DNA from 3 places in the Alteromonas sp. G4i35 genome. Region 1 is predicted to be linked to each of the others. Evidence: predicted binding sites of a transcription regulator. Region 1 holds the regulator's gene; each other region holds the start of a gene.
What was found. Region 1 encodes sigma-54, which starts transcription at its own class of promoters, with help from an activator protein. Its sites were predicted from a motif close to GTTGGCACGNNNNTNGNNT; they were not measured.

Region 1 (4,243 bases):
AATAAGCTCTTCAATAGCTGCAAGTGCATCAACAGCATCACTGCCGTCCACAATCACGTCTACCTGTTCACCTTGATGGCTTTCAAGCATCATTAATCCCAATACACTGCTTGCGTCTGCTTCTTTATCGCCTTTTTTTAAGATGATTTTAGCGTCGAATTGATTAGCCAGTTTAACCAGTTGGGTCGCCGCTCTTGCATGCAACCCTAACTTATTGACGATAGTTAGCGTTTTTTGAATAGTCATTACTGATTCAGCTCTCTATGGCGAATTTGAACATCAGGGTGTATTTCACTGAAGGTTTTCGACAGGGTCTGTGCGATATAAACCGAACGGTGTTGCCCGCCAGTACAGCCAATGGCTACGGTTACGTAACTTCTGTTATTGCGCTCTAAATGAGGCAGCCATGTCGTTATTAAATTCTGAATTTGCCAAATGAACTTGGTCACTACAGGCTGCGACCCCAAAAATACTTCTACTGGTGCGTCTAATCCGGTCAGATGTTTAAGGTCGGGCTCCCAGTGGGGGTTAGGTAAAAAGCGGGCATCAAAAACGTAATCCGCATCTTTAGGAATGCCGTGCTTAAAGCCAAACGACTCAAACACAAGCACAAGGCGTGAGCTTTTCTTACCCAGGATACGCTCTCGAATTAACTCTGCCAGTTGGTGAATGGTAAGCTTATCTGTATCTAGATATAAATCTGCGCGCTCAGCAATAGGAGCAAGTAGCGCAGACTCGGCTTTAATGGCTTCTGAAAGCGACTTATTGAGCTTGGCAAGAGGGTGAAGACGACGTGTTTCGCTAAAACGCTTAACCAGTACATCATCGCTCGCGTCAATGTAAACAATGGTCATCGACCACGAAGAAGGCAGGTAGTCTAGAATTTCTACCAAATCGTCAGGATTTTTGGGTAAGTTTCTCACATCGATACTTACCGCAACCTGATCGTACTCGTCAACAACTGTATGGGTTAAAGTGGGAAGTAAGTTTACCGGTATATTATCAACACAGTAATAACCTAAATCTTCCAATGCGCGAAGTGCGACAGACTTACCAGACCCTGAACGACCACTGATTATTATCAGCTTCACCTACTTTCTCCCTAATACTCTGGTTTTATCACATACGCGTTGTTGAATTAGGCGCCCACTAAACGGTTAATAGGCGCTTAATGTTTAACTTAATGCAGATAGAATATCGTCGCTTGTCGTTGCGCGACGTATTGCTTTAATCGTTTCTTTGTCGCTTAGTTTACCAGCCACGGTGGCCAGCGTTTGAAGGTGTCCTTCGGTCTGTTCCTCGGGAACGAGTAGCGCAAAAAAGATGTCTACGGGTTTCTCGTCAAGGGCGTCGAAGTCGATTGCTGGCGTGCTGGTTACAACAATGGCGATCACTTTTTCAAGGCCCGGCAGGCGCCCGTGGGGCAGGGCGATACCATTGCCAATGCCTGTACTACCCATACGCTCTCGAGCCATCAAACTGTTGAGTACCGTTGCCTGATCAATGTTCTCGTTTTGCTTGGCAGCGATATCAGCGATGATCTCAAGAATTCGCTTTTTACTATTACACTGAACCGCACACTCGGTGCGGTCCAGACTTACGATGGCTTGTATATCCATGCTTAATTAACTACTAATGTTTTTTCAGTTTTTCCTTATGCTTGATTACCTGCCGGTCGAGTTTATCAACCATGCTGTCAATCGCCGCATACATGTCGGTATTTTCTGAGGATGCGAATACTTCAGCGCCACTTAAATGAACGGTCGCTTCGGCTTTTTGATTTAATTTTTCAACGTTCAGGATGACATGCACATTAGAAATGTGATCAAAGTGACGTTCAAGTTTGCTGAACTTCGTATCGACATAATTACGCAAAGAGTCGGTGATTTCGACATGATGACCAGTAAGGTTGATTTGCATATTTCGTCTTCCTTATATTATTAAGCCCGATTAAATAAGGCTTTTGCGTTGGTTCGACGGCGGGATCGACAACGATTCCCGGTACTTTGCTATTGTTCGCCGGGCAACTTTAATGCCTTGTTCGGCCAACAATGAAGCAATCTTGCTATCACTTAGCGGCTTGCTAGGCTTTTCAGCGGCCACTAATTTCTTGATCAATGCACGAATCGCTGTAGATGAACATTCACCACCAGACTCTGTTGCAACGTGGCTTGAGAAGAAATACTTCAATTCGAAGATTCCACGTGGCGTATGCATGTACTTTTGCGTTGTCACTCGCGAAATAGTGGATTCGTGCATATCTACCATTTCTGCGACATCATTTAGCACCATTGGTTTCATCATTTCCGGGCCGTGCTCAAAAAAGCCCATTTGCTGCTGCACAATGCAGTTTGCAACCTTCATTAAGGTTTCGTTACGAGATTCAAGGCTCTTTATGAACCACTTAGCCTCTTGCATGTGTGAGCGGATGAATTGTGAATCGCTACTATTCTTGGCACGGCGACTCATTGCAGCGTATTGTTGATTTACGCTTAATTTAGGCAGACTGTCGGGGTTCAGCTCAACCACCCAACGGCCATTTTTCTTAGTTACTGAGACATCAGGAATAACGTACTCAGGCTCTTTAGTAACTAAAGCACTACCTGGGCGAGGATTCAAGGTTTGCAGTAAACGCATTGCCTCGCGTAGCTGATCTTCTTTCAATCGGCTTTTACGCATAAGCGTACGATAGTCTTTGCTGCTCAGTAAGTCAGAGTACTCTTCAATTAGTTGCTTTGCTTCAGCAAGCCACGGTGTGTCTTCTGAAAATTGGCGCAATTGCACCATCAAACATTCTTGTGGAGAGCGTGAGCCAGAACCAATAGGGTCGAACATCTGAATGCGCTTTAGCACACATTCTATTTCGTCCATTTCAATCGGCTCTTCCATATCATCATCGTTAACCGCTTCTAAAATATCATCAAGGGTAACGGTTAAATAACCTGACTCGTCAATAGAGTCGATGATTGCTGTAGCGATTGCGCGATCGGTATCCGAGAAATGGGTAAGGCGCATTTGCCAAAGAAGGTGCTCTTGAATATCTTCAGTAGTCTCACCTTGGAAGATTTGCTCGTCGTCATTGGATGGACCCGGAGCAGGCGAAGATGAAGCAGAATAGTATTCGTCCCATGTGCTGTCGATTGGCAGCTCATCGGGAAGATCGTTTTTCTCAAGTGCATCGCCGGCTTCTAACGTGTCACTAGATGCAGAAGCAGTGGCCTCAGAACCGCTGTCATCGTTGTCGATATTGTTCTTTTCTAGTTGCGGCTCGTCGTTACCTTCTTCAACTTCTAATAGCGGATTAGAATCGAGCGCTTCTTGGATCTCTTGTTGAAGATCAAGTGTAGAAAGCTGCAGCAGTTTAATGGCCTGCTGAAGCTGTGGTGTCATGGTAAGTTGTTGGCTAAATTTTAGCTGTAAAGATGGTTTCATCTACGTCTTATTTAAATGCTCTAAATTGAATATACCAGAGCGAAACTGAAAAATGACAATTCGGTTACATTAACTATAGCCTGAATTGTTCGCCTAGGTATACATCCCTTACTTTTTGATTACTTAAAACCTGTTCCGCCGTTCCTTGCGCAATAAGCTCGCCATGACTCACAATGTACGCCTTTTCACAAACATCCAATGTCTCTCGTACGTTATGGTCCGTGATAAGGATTCCAATACCCCTATCGCGAAGATGTTGTATTATCTTCTTTATATCATTAACTGATATTGGATCAACACCAGCAAATGGTTCGTCTAACAAAATAAATTGCGGTTTTGCTGCCAGAGCGCGGGCAATCTCAACGCGACGGCGTTCGCCCCCTGACAAACTCATCCCCGTACTATTACGTATATGGTTAATATTAAATTCATCAAGTAGCGCATCTGCTTCTTCTTCTTGCTGTTGTGAATTTAAATCTTTACGGGTTTGCAAAATGGCCATGATATTTTCATGCACTGTGAGCTTTCTGAAAATAGAGGCTTCCTGCGGTAGGTAGCCAATTCCGCGGCGTGCGCGCTCGTGCATGGGCTGATGAGTTAGCTCATTGTCGTCGATTTCAATTTTGCCTTTATCCAGATTCACTAAACCAACAATCATGTAGAATGTGGTGGTCTTACCAGCGCCATTTGGGCCAAGAAGACCAACAATTTGACCCGTTGAGACAGACAGACTTACATCTCGAACAACCTGTCTTGACTTGTAAGCCTTAGCAAGATTTTTAGCGCTCAAAGTTGCCATTGCTATTCATTG
Region 2 (4,243 bases), on a different contig from region 1:
GATAACTTTATTCACATAGTTAATGATATTTTCCCGAATCTTACTACTGAAGATCCGCTGTATAACGTCATCGCACTAAGTAGTATTTTAGTGGTGTCGGCGGTAATCTATATTATCGCAAGGCTATTGGTGCGCCCCCAGATAGCCAGTTGGGTATACAAATCCAATAACCTCTGGGACAACGCCTTGCAGCAGCACGGATTTTTCCGTCGCTTAATGCACCTGTTTCCTGCCCTGTTTATTTACTTAACCACACCGGTACTTATTAGCGATGAAGCCGTGATGCACGGTATGGTGATAAAGAGCGCTCAGCTATACATGCTATATAGCGGCCTTCTTGCCTTATATGCCATGTTGAGCACAGTGGAAGACGTTTATAACGCCTCAGCGCTTGCTAAACGCGCACCTATCACTGGCTTTATTCAAGTTACCAAATTGGCATTTGCTATTGTCACCATACTATTAAGTATCTCTTTAATTGTAGACAGAAGCCCGCTACTTATTGTGTCTGGCTTAACCGCCATTGCCGCTGTTTTACTATTGATATTCAGAGACACCATTCTGGGCTTTGTTGCCGGCATTCAAATAGCCGCTAACCGCATGTTTAATACGGGCGACTGGATTGCCATGCCTAAGTATGAAGTAGATGGTGAAATACTCGAGATAGGCCTTACCAACGTCAAAGTACAGAACTGGGATAAAACCATTTCTACGCTGCCGACTTACAGCCTTACTACAGAAGCAGTTAAGAACTGGCGCGGTATGCAAGAGTCTGGCGGACGCAGAATTAAGCGCGCCATTTATATTGATGTGCACTCTATTAAGCTTTGTGACAACGATATGCTAGAGCGCTTTTCGAAAATTCGCTATATCAACGAATATATCGATAAGAAGAAAAATGAGCTCCGCGCTTATCACCGAGACTACTCCATTGATGAGTCGGATCTGCTAAACAGCCGTCGCCTTACCAACATCGGCACTTTTAGAGCTTATTTAGAGGCATACTTGCGCAAGCACCCGGATATAAACCAAGAACTAACCCTAATGGTTAGGCAGCTACCGCCTAATGAGCTTGGTTTACCTTTAGAAATTTACTGCTTCAGTGCACAAAAGGAATGGGTGAGGTACGAAAAAGTACAGGCGGATATTTTCGACCACGTTATGGCTATGCTGGATTTGTTCGATTTACGCGCTTATCAACGTGATGGACATTTGTCGCTGCTTGCCCATCGCGAACAAAGCGCTTATAGAAACAGTCCCGAAAGCGACAATGCGCCTGAGGATGCTCTGGAGAAGAGCGAACCTAATCGATAAGGCAGTGATGAATAAAGACTTGTTCAAGACGAAAAAAAACCGGCTGAGATAGCCGGTTTTTTTAATGCTTATCGCTTAAGCCAATGCGTAGGCCATCAGTAAGCAAAGTACTAAACCAGTAACGCCAAAAAAACCGTACTCGATTTTTTCCTGCATACCTTCAGCACCTGCTTTAGCAGTCATAAAGCCCATAACGATGCTGCTTAGCCCTAGCGTAAAGGCAATTAGCGCAACACCAAACATAATTGCATTAATCCAATCAGCCATTGTGATAACCCCTTAAAAATATTGGCGGTATTATGCACCAATAAATAAGATTTAACCATGCTTGGATTGGCTTAAATGTACCGCTATTGGTATTAATTGATCTTAGTCAAAACTACTAATTAGTTGGTAATCTCACTAAATAGTGTATTTAGCAGAGCATAAAGAAATCATCAAATATCACTAACCATTTGAAAGATATAGACTTTAAATATTGGCAAGGCCATTGCTCTACCTTAGGTATAACAGCGAGTATCGTTAGCGTCTATCTGACAGTGACACTACAACGCATTGCAGTTTGCTTCGAGCACTTTCGTTAACGCGTCACACGTAAATTAAGGAATGAACAATGTCTAAGAAACTATTACTTTCAGTTGCCCTTACCAGTACTTTAATGAGCGGCCACGCATTGGCGCATGACAGCAGCTTTCAAAACAACAGTTGTGACATGGAGCTTGATGGTCATATTCAATATTACCAAGGTGATCTAACGGTACAGATGGACAATGGCTCAGTGATGACGATTGACTCCCATCACAATATGACCATTAACGGCGAACCAGTATCGCTTGACAGCGAACAACAGCGCTGGGTAAGTGAATATTACAACAACATTGATATCGCCATCCCTATGACCTTGAATATCGCCAGTGAAGGGCTGCAAATTGCCAACGTGGCAGTAACTGAAGTATTTACTGAACTGTTAGGCGGCGATCAAATGGGTGACGATTTTCGTGAACTGTTCGACTCACTTGAAACCAAACTAAACACTTCATTCTATGATGACGCAGGGAATATTCGCGTTGATTCAACTAAATTCGATGAGCCAGGTTGGTTTGACGAAAGCTGGGAGCAAGAATTCGAAGCGCAAATTGAGTCTTTAATCAGTGAGTCTATGGGTAGAATACTTATTGCGGTAGGAACACAAATGTTGTGGGAAGGCGGTGATATGTCTGAGTTTGAGCAAAAGATGGAGCGCTGGGGTGAAGATTTAGAATATCGCTTAGAAAGCCAAGCGGCTGCGCTAGAAGAAAAAGGCGATGCATTGTGTAAGGTACTGAAGAAAGCAGATTATGCCGAAGGCAAAATGCAGGCATCCATATCGGGGCTAGATGACTTGAACCTGCTAGATATTGATCAAGGCAACCACCATGACCACAACGACGAAATGAAAATGTAGTTGGAACATTTAGCGAACTAAACGCGCAAAACGAAACGACTTGCAACGCTAACCACTCACCTTAGAAAACCGACTGTAACCCAGTCGGTTTTTCATTTTTACAGTTAACGACAACCGCCCTTCAATTAATGTACTCTTAAGCCCTAAACAAAGGGGTATTTAATTGATGACTCAAAATGTAGTAATTAGTGGCTACGGCTGGTTAGCCAGCTATGTGGGCAACGCACTTTCAGGTAAGGTCAATATTGTTGGCACCACTCGAAGCCAACAGAAACGTCTCGCGTTACAAGACCAAGGTATCACCGCAATTGAATATGCCCTGGGCGAAGATACATCAGCGCTTTGTAACCATTTGCCAAACGCTACCTTGTTGCTAAATATTCCCCCTGGCAGGAGAAACACAGATCTCGCGTCATACACCAACAATATGCAGCAGTTGATAGACGCAGCCATCAGCGTAAAGGTAGCGCATATCGTGTTTATCAGCACCACGTCGGTTTACGGCGATGCAACAAATGAGGTAGTGTCCGAAGTCAGCACTACACAGCCGCAAACAGCCTCGGCCAAAGCCCACGTGACTATTGAAGACTATTTATTGTCTAAACGAGGTCAGGTTGATATCAGTATTGTTCGCCTAGCCGGTTTAGTAGGCCCAGACCGTCACCCCGCCCGCTCGTTAAGTGGAAAACAGTTAGATGCAGGAAATAAGCGAATAAACCTTGTACATGTGTACGACATTGTATCAGCGCTGACGACCATCATTTGTGGCAAGCCGCTTAACGATGTTATTCACCTTTGCAGCTTGTCTCATCCTAAGCGCGGTATTTATTACGTGGATGCAGCGAAGGCGATGGATATTGATGCTCCTCGCTTTTCTGATACTGAAGCGGAACCTGCTGGCAAAGTGATTGACGCCGCACAAAGCTGGGCAAGGCTAAATATTACACCAGAGTATAGCGACCCCTATCGCATGTTTTAGGCTTTCACTTAGTGAAAATACATACTCTGACACAAACAAAAACGGCAAGCTTTAGGCTTGCCGTTTTTAAGTTGAGCTCACTGCTAGCTCACGTCATTTCTTGTAAAACCTGACTATCCGAATAGGCTCAACCCGAAGTATTTTACCGCTACCGTGTTTACAAAAATCACGAGTAAAATAAGTGGAATAAAGGTTTTCAGCGATATATCCACGTATTTTTCAAACCAGCTACCTTTGTAACCACTGCTGCCCTCTTCCAAAGAAGCATTGAAGTTTGCACTCTTCCAACGATAAATAACAAACAAACAAATTAGCAAGCCGTTTAAAGGCAAAATCGTGTCGTAGAACACATCGTAAATGACATCAAACAGTGATTTATCTGCGCCAGCGTAGTGCATAAACGACGTAAGCATATCAACTTTACCGAATGACAACGCACTTAGGATGGCTAGCAAAATCATAATGCTTCCTAGCGACCCAAGCGCCCATTTACGGCTTACACCTTT
Region 3 (4,243 bases), on a different contig from region 1:
AGCGCTGAGCCAATCGTATATATCAGTTAGAGTGAGCTGTAGAAATAATGAATGGTACCTTTTTACCAGCGGGCAAGTAACGCGTACCAAAGAAATTGTTGTCACTCAAGGCGCAATAAGTCCAGGAACCGTACTAACATCATCGAATCTCTCTCTGGCAAAAGTTGATGTAAGACGATTGCGCCATACCGCATTTACTGAGCTAGAAGCACTTATTGGGGCTAGAATAAAACGCCGAGTGACTGACGGACAAGCTATACAGTCAAATATGCTATGCTTTGTGTGCAAAGGCGACAGAATTACCATAACTGCTGAGGTAGCAGGTATGGAAGTGAAAACAGCCGGAATCGCTCAGCAAGACGGTGTTGTTGGTGACAATATTAAGGTAATTAATGCCAGTAGCCAAAAGGCGGTGATAGCAAGAGTCGCAAGCCCTGAAGAAGTCGTGATACACTTATAAACGAGGCAGCGAATATCTACTTTTTTGTTCACAATTTAGCTAAAGAAATTAGCCGAAAGGCCGATACACTTTACAGAGGCGAAAAAGTAGTGAGGACTAATTATGGCAATTAACAATATAAACAATGGGTTACCGAAAACACCCGTTGATAATGGAAAGGTTGCGCAGCAAAACCAAACGCAGCAATCTCCACAGCAGGCATCAACACAGGCTGCGCAAACCGCATCAGTTCCGCGTCAGGATTCTGTATCGTTGACGCAATCTGCTCAGCAGCTCAACCAGGTTCAGAAGAAAGGTTCGGAAGCGCCTGTGAACCAAGATAAAGTCGATCGCCTTAAGCGAGCGATTCAAAGTGGCGAGTATAAAGTTAATCCTGAAGTGCTTGCCAACAAGATTGCAAAACTAGAAGGTGAGATTTTTGGCGCTAAATAGTGAGCGACAAAACTCGTAACTAACCAGAAGAGAGCTAACGTGACTGAACAAGAAAGCCAATTGACACAAGCACTAATAAAGCAAGTGGAGCAACTGTCTTCACTTGCCGTATTGCTTGAAAAAGAATTGCAACTTATCAGTTCGCGAGACGCAGAATCTTTAATGAACTTATTAGACGAAAAGACAGCACTGTTAACGTCTATTCAGGCTCTCGATGGAAGCATTGAGCGCACAATTAGCGATCAAGGCTCAATGTCAGAAGAAGATGAAGCATTAATGGCTAATGCAAAGAAACTTCTGGACGATTGCAAATACCGCACACAAGTCAATCAAAAAGCCGTAGAGCAAGGACAGCTACGCCTCACACACTTACGTAACTTGATGATGGAAGTTCGTGCCAAAGAATCGCTCACCTATGACAAAAAAGGAAAGCCGAAAGGCGGGACTTTAGGGTCGGGAGTGAGCGCCTAATTTTTTGCGATTTCAGTAAACCCCACTCAGCGAGCTTTAACCATTAAGCCTTAACCGGTAAAAGTAAATTATACCTCTGTGAATTTGCGCATGATTTAAGACTTCACGATACAGCCACTTGCGCAAACTCCCCTTTCGCTAATGTTTAATAATACTTAACATCCTTTACTCGGCGCGGTTTTGCGGTCGACAGATATATATCGTAAACCTGCTGCATATCTAAAGCGAGTTCGGTGACGTATGTATCTTCACCTACCGGATAGGCTTTTACGACTTCAGCGCCTCTAATGACCCCCTCTACAGATGCTCGCAATGTTTCGCTATCTATAACCAAGTGAGACAGAGACTGATTGCCTTCAATTTTTTGACCATAGACTTGTTCAGTGAGCTCTCGGTATGCATCTAATTTTGACGCTTTCATCGCCATTATAAGCTTCATGCTGTCGCTTTCGCCGTGCTGAGAAGAAATTGGCGCATAGCCTACCGCCTTGAGCACGGGATAGCTTTCTGGTTCTATTGTTTCCCACTCAACGTGTTTATCAATAATGCCGCATCCACCAGTGCTTATTGCTAAACCAAGAAAGCAAGACAGCAGCAGCGATTTTGATTTATGTATTTTTTTCAAGCACATAGTTTCATTTCCAAATTACATTATTAATAAAATCAAATGTGTAGTTACGCTGCTCTCGTCGGTGGCAGCCTTGTAACTACGAGATACTGCCATACTCGCGGTAGCAGATTTTGACATATCTAAACTGACGCGTTTTACAAACCTTTAGCAAGATACGCGTTGCAAGATATGTGCAAGATATGCGCCCGATTGATTTAATGGCGACAAACCACATCAACTGGCACTCTTTTCGCATACTTCGCTTCATAAACCGGGCGCTTTGCATAGCGCAGTTAGATAAAAACCTCCAGAGGTGTGCGGTGCGACATATTAGCAAAACAAAGCTGGTAACTATTTTAAATGCAGTCGTGGCGGTAATTTGCCTGTTTGCATTTTTGGTTGGGCAAGCAAATGCCGTGTGGTACGAGGCTACAGGACAGGCTGTGGTGCGAAATGGTGATAAGGAAACTGCCAGACATGCGGCTACCCAAGAGGCACTTAAGCAAGCCATGCTTTTTGCAGGCGCATCAGTTCATAGTGTCGCCAAGCTTACAAATGGTCTTCTTAAAAATGAAGAGATGACCATTCACTCTACCGGCGAAGTTGAACAACTGGAACTAGTTGATGAAGTTTATAGCGGCGATGTGATTACGGTAAGTATTCGCGCTGACATTTTTCCAAGAGGAAAAGTGTGTGCCGCACAAAATGACCAAAAACATTTCGCTACCACACATTTCAGGGTACGTAACAGAGCGCAATTAACACAGGGTAATATTCCCAATTTCGATGCTTCATTCACCCAGCAGTTAGCGCAGACCATGCGAAATAAAACTGAAAACCTAGATATTATCTATATCGCGCCACATACTGCAAAATTTGACAGTCGATATACTGACCAAAATGTACGCACGCTTTCAGCGCAAAGTAATACTCAATTTGTGCTGGTGGGCATGATAGATGATTTAAGCGTGACACGGGAAGAGGCTTCGGTTTTTACACCGTGGCGTGAGGGTACTTCTCGACGCTCCTTTGCTATGACCATTCAGGTCTATGACGGCATTAATGGAGGCCTGTTGTTGACTAAGTCTTATCAGAATCAAGGAGAATGGACATTCGACAGATTCGAAGATGTAGATGAATTTTCGACGAAGTTTTGGCAGTCGCTTTATGGGCAAACTGTCAACGCGACAATAGCAGAAGCGATTGAAGACATAAAAGAAGCCACTGCATGCCAGCCAATGACAGGTAGAGTGATTAATGTTGCCGGCGATAAAATTTCTGTATCTTTAGGCAGAGACAATGGCATTTCTGAAAAAGATGAACTATACCTTTATCAAGCTAAAGAGATTGTCGATAACCGTGGCCGTAAATACTTACAGTACTCACTATATCCTGGCAAATTTGTAGTGAGTAGTGCCTACGGTAATTCGTCTCTAGTAGTAAACGAAGGTGCAGGAATTATCGCAAACATTCAAGAACACGATTTTGTAGTAAAAAAATAGTCTTTCTCGATTTCCACTTTAGCATTCGAAATCATGGTTGGTTTATCAGCACAGCCATGTTATACCTATAACTACGTATAGCAAATTATACTTAAACTTTAGGTGAAGACGGTTACTCTCGCCTATACTTTAGTATAACTAAAATAATGAAGTTATGACCCTTTCTCTATTTGCGTCGCACTGCTTAGCATTAGTGGCCCTGCTACTGGCTGGACAGCAAATGAAGGATCAGTATGTAATCGAGTTTCCAAAGCTTGAACAGGAAGTAAAAAATAAATTTGGAGCTGATAAAGCATCACACGTTGCAGCGCTAGAAGCTGCCCTACACGCTCTTGAAAGTAAGGGTGTCAAAGATCAATTGCTTGGTGTAAACGCTTTCTTTGATGAGCATATTCAGTATGCTACTGACGATATTGTGTTTAAAGAAAAAGACTACTGGGCAACCCCTTCTGAACTTTTTGGCCATTCTCGCGGAGATTGTGAGGATTATGCCATTGCAAAATACGTAGCTCTGCTACACTTAGGTATCGATAGTTCTAAACTTCGCCTAATTTATGTAAAAGCGAAGATTGGTAGAAGTCGAGTAACACAAGCACACATGGTTTTAGGATACTATGATACCCCTTCATCGGATCCCCTTGTGCTAGACAGCTTAGTGTCTAATGTATTACCCGGCTCACAGCGCACAGACTTGATACCTGTTTTTAGTTTTAACGACTCAGGTATTTGGCAACCAGGCAAAACGGCACAGGTTTCTTCGTCTACCAG

Region 2: a site for sigma-54 is predicted at 1,792-1,810, ahead of ACFI6L_RS06320 (DUF2884 family protein). Genes of this name have one in related genera too.
Region 3: a site for sigma-54 is predicted at 2,211-2,229, ahead of ACFI6L_RS02965 (flagellar assembly protein T N-terminal domain-containing protein). Genes of this name have one in related genera too.

Annotation. Positions count from the first base shown of each region.
Region 1 covers NZ_JBHNZD010000025.1:72,211-76,453, reverse strand. The annotation lists gene ACFI6L_RS16165 (HPr family phosphocarrier protein) at 1-246, opposite strand, end outside; gene rapZ (RNase adapter RapZ) at 246-1,091, opposite strand; gene ptsN (PTS IIA-like nitrogen regulatory protein PtsN) at 1,176-1,619, opposite strand; gene hpf (ribosome hibernation promoting factor) at 1,633-1,920, opposite strand; gene ACFI6L_RS16145 (RNA polymerase factor sigma-54) at 1,951-3,432, opposite strand; gene lptB (LPS export ABC transporter ATP-binding protein) at 3,506-4,231, opposite strand; gene lptA (lipopolysaccharide transport periplasmic protein LptA) at 4,234-4,243, opposite strand, start outside.
Region 2 covers NZ_JBHNZD010000008.1:29,327-33,569, forward strand. The annotation lists gene ACFI6L_RS06310 (mechanosensitive ion channel family protein) at 1-1,314, shown strand, start outside; gene ACFI6L_RS06315 (hypothetical protein) at 1,390-1,581, opposite strand; gene ACFI6L_RS06320 (DUF2884 family protein) at 1,928-2,758, shown strand; gene ACFI6L_RS06325 (NAD-dependent epimerase/dehydratase family protein) at 2,925-3,737, shown strand; gene ACFI6L_RS06330 (sodium-dependent transporter) at 3,851-4,243, opposite strand, start outside.
Region 3 covers NZ_JBHNZD010000004.1:10,039-14,281, reverse strand. The annotation lists gene flgA (flagellar basal body P-ring formation chaperone FlgA) at 1-460, shown strand, start outside; gene flgM (flagellar biosynthesis anti-sigma factor FlgM) at 563-892, shown strand; gene flgN (flagellar export chaperone FlgN) at 932-1,363, shown strand; gene ACFI6L_RS02970 (LPP20 family lipoprotein) at 1,509-1,994, opposite strand; gene ACFI6L_RS02965 (flagellar assembly protein T N-terminal domain-containing protein) at 2,294-3,475, shown strand; gene ACFI6L_RS02960 (transglutaminase-like cysteine peptidase) at 3,630-4,243, shown strand, end outside.